One region of the Bacillus sp. NS1 genome, then DNA from elsewhere that is predicted to be linked to it. Evidence: riboswitches for the same ligand, from Rfam matches in the RefSeq annotation. Region 1 holds a riboswitch; the other holds the start of a gene.
What was found. Region 1 has a riboswitch for cyclic di-AMP ahead of kimA (potassium transporter KimA). Riboswitches for the same ligand answer to the same signal wherever they lie in the genome.
Positions count from the first base shown of each region.

Region 2: it holds a riboswitch for cyclic di-AMP, as region 1 does, so the genes downstream of both, ktrA (potassium uptake protein KtrA) here and kimA (potassium transporter KimA) in region 1, are expected to answer to the same signal.

Region 1 is NZ_JBZAZF010000005.1:146,156-150,814, forward strand. It holds gene kimA (potassium transporter KimA) at 1-1,352, opposite strand, end outside; cyclic di-AMP (ydaO/yuaA leader) riboswitch at 1,544-1,687, opposite strand; gene AC4CV5_RS17985 (cellulose biosynthesis cyclic di-GMP-binding regulatory protein BcsB) at 1,823-3,934, opposite strand; gene AC4CV5_RS17990 (glycosyltransferase family 2 protein) at 3,940-4,659, opposite strand, start outside.
Region 2 is NZ_JBZAZF010000010.1:6,295-10,953, forward strand. It holds gene ktrB (Ktr system potassium transporter KtrB) at 1-1,138, opposite strand, end outside; gene ktrA (potassium uptake protein KtrA) at 1,145-1,813, opposite strand; cyclic di-AMP (ydaO/yuaA leader) riboswitch at 1,887-2,035, opposite strand; gene bslA (biofilm surface layer hydrophobin BslA) at 2,182-2,727, opposite strand; gene gbsR (transcriptional regulator GbsR) at 2,934-3,476, opposite strand; gene betB (betaine-aldehyde dehydrogenase) at 3,675-4,659, shown strand, end outside.

The DNA of each region.
Region 1 (4,659 bases):
TTAATCGCAAAAAACAATAAAACGACGATAGGCATAAAGATTAACACAGGCCATACGACAATAAACTTCGTCACAAACAGGATGGACAGAACCATAAACGATATCAAAGCGCCACAGGAGTTGATCAGCATTTTTCCGATCCACCCTTTTGGTTTTTGCTTGATCCATTTGATGCACATGCCGGTTTGCGAAAGCGTAAATGGAATAAATACGCCTACAGCATATAACGGGATCAAGTGCTCTGTCTGTCCTCCGAATAACAGGATGAGCATAATCGAAGCAACGCCTAAAAAGATAATCCCATTTGAGAAGCCTAAGCGGTCGCCTCTGACTGTAAACATACGCGGCATGTACTGGTCTCTCGCCAGGTTGAAGGCAAGCTGCGGGAAGGCTGAAAATCCCGTATTCGCCGCAAGGACCAAAATAAGTGATGTGACACCTTGAATGACATAGTAGAACACATTCCGCCCGAAGGTTTCAGATGCAATTTGTGAAACCACCGTTTCATCGGGCTTCGGCGCCGTTCCATAGCCGTAGGCGAGCACGGTGATACCGGAAAATAGAATCGCCAGCAAAATGCCCATCATTGCAAGAGTTCTTGCTGCGTTACGCGCAGGCGGGTTTTTGAAAGCAGGAATCGCGTTAGAAATAGCCTCAACTCCGGTCAAAGCCGAGCAGCCCGAAGAAAAAGCCTTGAGCAGCAAAAACAGCGTAATGCCCGCTACCGGTGTGCCGAGCGGAGTATGATGGACTGGCTGATCTATTTGTCCTGTCATGAGTTTAAACAACCCGACTGTTATCAAAACCAAAAGCGCCGCCACAAACAGATAAACCGGGTAGGCAAGAATCGATGCCGATTCCGAAAGCCCGCGCAGGTTCAAAATCATAATGACTAAAACCAGTAAAACAGCAATCGGCACATGATAATCATGCAATACAGGAACGGCCGACGTGATGGCGTCCGTTCCTGCAGATATACTTACCGCTACTGTTAAAATATAATCGACAAGCAAGGAACCGCCTGCGATCAATCCCGGCTTTTCACCGAGGTTTTCTTTCGAAACAACATACGCCCCGCCGCCCTGCGGGTAAGCGTAAATAATTTGCCTGTATGAAAGAATCAGTGCGAGCAGCAATATGAGAACGCCAATCGCAATCGGAATGGAGTACCAAAATGCGGCAGCACTGATTGTCGCCAGAATGATTAAAATTTGCTCTGTGCCGTATGCGACAGATGACAGCGCATCTGAGGAAAGCATCGCCAAGGCTTTTAATTTTGTCAGTTTTTGCTCTCCAGCTGCTTGAGATTTTAGTGGTTTCCCAATCAAAAAACGTTTGATTGAATGATACATCGATGTCTTCCCCTTTTAATTTCTCATTTTTCAATTAAAACAATAAAACATCAGCATCTGCTCTCACATTTTGTAATAGTCCTTTCTGCTATGGTATCTCTGTACGAAATTTCCATTCTAAAAATGAACAGCAAAAAACACAGAGGCAAACGGATGCCCCTGTGCCATTACATCGAACACAGGTTTCATTCATCTCCTCTCACGAACGCTTACGAGGTTAGCTGACGGATTCGGGCATATGAGAGTTAGCCCTACCTAAAAAGGATTCACCCCAACGGCAAAAAGCCGTTCTAGTGGGTCCCCCGCTCTGATTTCAGATTAAGCGATTTGTTTTCTAAAAGAGATCATACTCCCGTTCCTGCACGTTGTAAAGAGGCTTATTGGCCGGGCGAAAAAAATAAAATGACAGGTTCCACAAATGGAATTTATGTACCAAAAAAATAAAAAACAGAGGCGTGATTGCCTCTGTTTTATTCTGTATCTGTCTTTCTTTTTCTTCGTCTTACAGCAACCCAAATGAACACTGCCGCAATCACCATAATAAGTGCCAGCACACCAATATACAGCCATTTCTGGCTATTATCCTGTGATGGTTGTTCTGTACTGGAACTGTTTGTTTCAGATTTGAGCTGCTGGTGGTTTGTAAACACCTGCTGGCTGTTGGTTTCGTTAACAACGGTTGCCGAGTCATCGGTACTGTTCAGATAACTGATGATCTCTTTCGTGACAGCCGTGCCATTTCCTTTTAAAGGCGCAAAGACAGCCATTGTGTAGCGTGAATCCCAAAGAGATGGTTGAGTAAATGCCACTTGTTTTGTTGTCTCATTCAACATCTCAAAACCTGATACATCAAACGAGCCGTTCTTCACTTGCGGCACAAGCAGATCTGATGATTTCTCCTTCAGAAGAGAAAATTGACTGATACTCCCTATGAAAATGAGGTTCCGACCTTTGGCATCATTTGCTGTTACGTCAGATGATTTCTTGACCTTGTATGAATGCTGCGCTTCGCTTCCAAAGGACTCCGTTACAAGAGAAAGCTCCTCAAGCTTCGATTGGCTTACGGTGTCAGGAAGCACGATTAACGTTGTTTTTTCCTGATTTCCGGCGTAAGGAAGCGGCCACTCTTGGAAATCCGCTGACGGAGACATGTCTTTGATGGCGTAAGACAATGTACTGCTTTTATCGATAAAGACCCACTTTTCTTCATCAGTCGTGTTGCAAGGATTGTTTTCCTTTAATCCAGTTGTGACAAACTGAGTATCAATGTAGCGGTTTTTTTGCAGCAGCTTAGGGTCCACTTTTAGCATGACATGATAGAATCCGTTTTTATCTTCTTTTCCTAAATCATCAAGACGGACCGAGTGCGGCTGGCCGTTGATCATGACCTTCAGTTCTGCCGCCTGAGAAACCGATCCATTCTCAGCCGTTGAGGCTTGAATCGTTTCGGACTTCTTCAACTTTAGCGACAGCTTTGCAGATTGGTTTTGGTCTAAAACCGCCGAAGCTGGATAAAAGTAATGTGCGGAAGATGTTTTGTCAGCTCCAATTGTGATATCACCCGCTCCAAAATTCTCGAGGGTCAGCTTATTGCTTTCTTTTTTTTCAACCTGCTTTAGCTTGCTGATTGAGAGTGTATCGCCGCTGAGCTGGCCTGTGTAAGTCTGATCCGTGATGACACTGATTTTTTCAGTGAGCACGTCATCAGATGCCGCTTGTGCAAACAGAACCGGCTGCTGCTTAGCCTCTGCTTTTAACACCCGCTCCGCTAGCAGAAGTTTTTCCCCTTTTGCTTGTAAGCCGGCTTGTTTCAGCAACTTTTTCACCTTGCCGTTCCAATGCTTGTCCACTCCGATGAAAATTGTCGGCTTGTCGATTTTCTTCAGTTCAGATTCCGTGACATACGAGATGCTGACACTGCTATCCACCGTTTTCAAATAGCCTTCTGTTTTCACTGCAGCTTCAATTTCCGCCGAACTTGGGTCATCGGGAATGACGATGGCTGTTTCTTCCGCTGTATTTCCCGACTGGGCGAAAGGATATGGATAATGGTCCAGCGAGGTACCCTTCGCTTCACTGCTGTCCGCCAGTGTCAGACGGCTGTCCGGATAAATTTTGATCCAGTTGCCGGACGTATCCTGCCCGACGCAGACGCCCTCTTTCATCACGCCGTAAAATTTCAGCGATACGTTGTGATAGCCTTGGGCAGACTGGCTTTTATTCAGGTTCAGCTTCACTGTTTTCCGTTTGGAATCACCATCAAGCTTTAACGTTTTGACCGGTTCATCGTCTATGACAGCCGTTAATGATGATGGAGAAATTAAAAGATTTGATGCCTCGTATTCAATCACCAATTGCTGATTGCCGGTAGAAGCACCTGCCGGGATTTGATACGTCAGCTCTGCGCTGTCTTTTGATCCGTACAGTGTAATCAGGTCGCTTGTCAGCACCTGCTGTTTGGATTGTTCTTGGCTGCTTTTTCCGAGAAGCGAACCGCTGACCTCCACCTCTTTGGCAAAAGCCGCTTGTCCAGTCATCACAAGCAGCATGAGGCTAGTGAGAAAAATCATTATTGGTTTCAAAAAGGTCACCCGCTTTTATGTTGATTGTATCGTTCTGTTTTGTACCATTTGACCTCCTGCTTGAATAAACGGTGCTTGATTTCTACGAATAAAGAATAGATGACCAGCACAATCCATGCCTGCGAGTATGTAAAGTACATGAGAAATACGATAAAAAAGTTTTGCCTGTTCATTTCTGTTTTTTCAATGCTCAACGTAATCATGACCTCTGTCATAAATAAAAAGAACGCCAAAATCCAGAGAATCATAGCCAAAAAGCCGACCGACAAATGCAAATCATAAAACAGATTGACTACAAATATCGTATTTGACATGATCACGCCAAAGAAAAACAAGAAGTACGTAAAGAAAAAATAAAACAAATCAAAGATAATCCGTTTTCGTTTGAGCTTGAAAAACTGCGCCAAAAATTTCAGCACAACATATTGATTGCCGCGCGCCCATCTGGTGCGCTGGCGCCACCACACCTTCCACGTTTCCGGCTCCTGCTCCCAAGTGATGGCGGCAGGGAAAAAGCGGATGTGATAGCCGAGGTTATACACCCGGATGGTCAGCTCAGTATCCTCGGCGAGCGCTTTGTCATCCCAGCCTCCGAGCTTTTCAATAATGCTTCTGCGGATCGCGAAGTTGGTGCCTGGGATGGTGGCGATTTTGAACCACTTCCATCTGCCTCCCTGGGCCATCCATTGAAAACAGATCGTTTCGATATTAATAAACTTAGTCAA
Region 2 (4,659 bases), on a different contig from region 1:
TTTGAATAAACGGCGCTTGTTCTGTGATCGTCAGGGCGAATATCCCTAAAAACACGATGAACAAACCGGTGACGCTCACAGCTAAAGCTTTAATGATAATCGGATATTTGATGGAGCGGCGGAAAATAACCGTTTCTTTTTTACCTCGCAAATATGCGATCACAGACATTAAAATCACGATGAACGTAGTCAGCTTAATGCCGCTCGCCGTTGAAGCGCTGCCTGCTCCGATAAACATTAATAATAAAATGAATACAATCGTTCCTTCTCTCATGCTCCCAATATCAAGAGAATTGAAGCCAGCGGTTCTCGGCGTCACAGCCTGAAAATAGGAAGCCCATAGTTTATCTCCTATATGCAGGTGGCCGAGCGTACCGGGGTTGCTGTACTCTAAAATAAAGATCACAAGCATGGCGACCGCATTCAGAATCAGGGTTCCTGTAAGCATGATTTTCGTATGTAGAGAAAAGGCTTTAAATCGCCGATTTTTCATAATGTCAAACAGAACGGTAAATCCAATCCCTCCTGTAATAAATAAGAAAGTAATCACTAGGTTAACTGTAGGGTCGCCAACGTAGCTCATCAAATTATCCGGCCACAACGAAAACCCGGCATTGTTAAAAGCAGAGATTGCGTGAAATAGACTGGCAAACAAGCCGAATGCCCAGCCATACTGGGGGACAAGCCTGATGGATAAGATGAGTGCTGCTATCAACTCAATACTGATGGAAAACAGAAACAGGACTTTGACAAGGCCTATAACGCCGCCAATTGTCGGCTGGTTTAAGGCTTCCTGTACCAGCATTCGTTCTTTTAATCCGATTTTTTTCCCTAATATCATGACGATCAAAACAGCAAAAGTCATAAATCCAAGCCCGCCGATCTGGATCAGCCCCATGATGACAGTTTGCCCGAAAAGTGTAAATTCTGTACCGGTATCGACAACTGCAAGCCCTGTAACTGTTGTAGCGGAAGCTGCAGTAAAAAGGGCATCTATCCATGACAATGGCTTCATTGTAGAAATCGGAAGCTTTAACAGCACAGCCCCGATGATAATGGTAAGAAAAAAACCAATTGCAAGCACTTGAGGCGGTGTAAAACGAACCCATTTGATCACTTTGTCCTTTTGAAGTGTCACCTATGTCTACATCCCTTCGTTTTCAAAACGTTTAATATCCTTTTTATGCCCCATGATTACCAGGCAATCCTGTTCGTGAATGATGTCTTCAGGTGCGGGAGAAAGACGGATATCTCCATGATGTTTAATCGCCAGGATTGTACAGCCGTACTTCGCTCTTACATTCAGGTCAATAATCGATTTTGAATCAAGCTTGTGTGTTGCCAGCAGCTCGACAATACTGTAATCATCAGATAAATCAATGTAATTCAAAACGTTCTCGTCAGAAAGGCTTTGTGCGATCTTGACGCCCATATCCTTTTCAGGATGAATAATGCGGTCAGCACCGATTTTTTCAAGTACCTTATGATGATAATGGTTTTGAGCCTTTACCCAAATATTTGGGATGTCAAACTCTTTTAATAATAGGGTGGTCAGGGTGCTCGCTTGAATATTTGCTCCAATTGCAACAATCACATATTCAAAATTGCGTATTCCTAACGAAAGCAATTCGTTTTCTTCGGTGGCATTGGCAATTACCGCATGAGTTGCGTAAGAAGCGTATGCATTTACCTTTTCTTCGTTGATATCAACTGCAAGGACCTCATGGCCCATTCTGTGCAGCTCTTTGCAAATGCTTCCGCCAAACCGGCCCAGTCCGATCACGGCAAATTGCTTATTTTTTATTCTTCCCAATGTTCATAACTCCCTTAGTAAAATTAACGTTTTTGAGCAAAAAAAGACCATTTCGAAGAATGGTCGCTAATAGACCTCCTCTCTGTAAACGCCTACGAGGTTAGCTGTCGGATTAGGGATTCAGAGTACCCCCTCTTACTTAGTAAGATTCACCCCAAGGCTGTTAAAAAAACAGCCAATCGTTGGTTCCCCCGTTCGTGTTTGATTAAGCGGTAAAAGAGACTGTATGAAATTGAACACTCAAGAATTTACTCCTGTTTCTAGAGTTTGTCAATTTAAATTTTTAACCAGAAAAAAGAAAAATGGAAATAGAGGAAAAAGGGGAGGTCAAAACACAAAAAAGACCGGCATTAACCGGTCTTTTGAGATTAGTTGCAGCCGCACGGCTGAGTCGGAGGAGTGCTGCGCTTAGCCACGTCAATGCTGGCTTCTGCGTAAAATTTATTTCCGATGCTCAATGATTTATTCTCCGCACGGAAAGTATATGTACCAGCGGCAGGAAGTGTTTTGTTATTCAGTTTTAATTTGAATTCGCCAGCTCCTAACAAATCAAGTGCCAGAGGGATTCTTACTGTTTTCCCGTTATTAAGGATCTGTGTTTCACGCAACGCACGTCCGTTCATTGTGTCTTTCGTATTTGCAGTAAATCCGCTTGGCAATGTAAATTCCATAACGCCAAGGCTGAGAAGCGTGTTTGGACGATACGTCAACTCGATATCTGAGAAAGACCATTCCGTTTTGCTGGCCCCTGTGATTGTTGCAAACAATGAAGCTGTTGACTGTGTTCTCATAGTAGACTCAGTATGAGCGGAAGTTGATTTAGATTCAGCCGCGAAAGAAGCTGAAGGAGCAGAAACGAGTAAACCTAGACTTAATGCACCGATTGCCAGAGAAGATAATAATTTGCGTTTCATAATAAAATTCCCCCTAAAAAGTTATAAAATATACAGGCCTGCCCGCTTTTCACCTCCTCTGAACGGCCAAATACAAATTTTACCTACATAAAATTACCATCAAATATTTTGGAAGTAAATGGGGTGTTTTTCCCGTATTTTTCAAATTTGTAGTAATTTCATATAAAAGAACAAAAAAACGCCCGGTTTCCCAGGCGTTTTCTGTTTTACTTTGTTTCAATCGGTATAAATTTGAAAATTTCCCCGCTCTGCACCGATTCAGCAAGACGCTTCAGCCAGTCATAGTAGGCTTTAGAGCTTTCCAGCTGCTCGTATAACTGCAGCGCTTCATTTTTGATGTCCTCACTGAGACCTTCCTTGCTTAAAATCTCTTGTAAATCAGCCTGAGCTTCCTCAATCGCTGCTACATTCACTTGAACTTCCCGCTCCCATTTAGGCGGAAAGAAATTAGTAAAAAATTTAAAGAAATCTTTTTCAGCCACAAACGTATGCTTGCGGATGCCCCGGTGAAATGTTTTTTTCACTACATTTAAGTCCTGAAGTTTTTTGACACCTGTGCTCATGCTTGGCTTGCTCATTTGCAATTCCTCACGCATTTCGTCAAGCGTCATCTCATCCCTCATATACATCGTCCCATATAAAATCCCGACACTGCGGGTAATTCCGTAAAGATCCATCGTTTCAGCAATGGAGTCGATAACAAGATCCCGTGCCTGTTCTATAGCTGCAAATTCTGGATTTTCATCCATACTGACCCTCTTTTCCATTAGAAAATTAAATTCGTTAAGTTATTTCTTTATGTTCTTTATCTTAACGAAACATATAGAAAAGTCAAAAAGAAAAATCGAAATGGGGCTTTGACAGTTTAAAATCCGTATGTTAGATTAAGATTGTTAAAAACATTAAATTTTTATTTAACAAACTTTATTTACGTCAAGGAGGCTTATATGAGTCAAACATTATATATTGACGGAGAATGGATCAGTGCCGAAAAAGAGCAGATCCGCAGCATTATCAATCCATTTAATCAAGAAGAAATTGCAACTGTAAGCGAAGGAGGGCGAGAGGACGCCATCAAGGCAATCGCAGCCGCGCGAAGAGCATTTGACAAAGGCGAATGGCCATCTCTATCCGGACTTGAACGCGGGAAAATTGTTCTGAAAATTGCGGAATTAATCAGACGCGACCTTGATGAGCTGGCTGAGCTTGAATCGCTTGATACGGGAAAAACACTCGAAGAAAGCAAGGCGGATATGGACGATATCGCCAATGTTTTTCAATATTATGCTGGATTGGCAGATAAAGATGGCGGAGAGATCATTTCATCTCCGATCCCTGATTCACAAAGCAAAATCATCAGAGAGCCAATCGGGGTATGCGGCCAGATTACTCCGTGGAATTATCCGCTCCTCCAAGCGAGCTGGAAAATCGCACCTGCACTGGCTGCAGGAAATACGATCGTCATGAAGCCGAGTGAGATTACACCGCTGACGACAATCAAAGTTTTTAAGCTGATGGAGGAAGCTGGTGTTCCAAAAGGTGTCGCAAATCTTGTCCTTGGACCGGGAGAAACAGTTGGCGACGAACTTGCCGTAAACAAAGACGTCGATTTGATTTCCTTTACAGGGGGAATCGAAACAGGCAAAAAAATCATGCGGGCAGCAAGCGGAAACGTCAAAAAAATTGCGCTTGAACTTGGCGGAAAAAATCCAAATATTGTGTTCAAGGACGCAGATTTAGAGGTTGCGGTCGATCAGGCATTAAACGCTGTATTTTTCCACGCCGGGCAAGTATGCTCAGCCGGTTCCCGCTTGCTTGTTGAAGATGCCATTCACGATCAATTTTTAGCAGAGCTTGTCAAACGGGCAAAACGCATAAAACTCGGAAATGGTTTTCACGCAGAGACAGAAAGCGGCCCGCTTATTTCTGCAG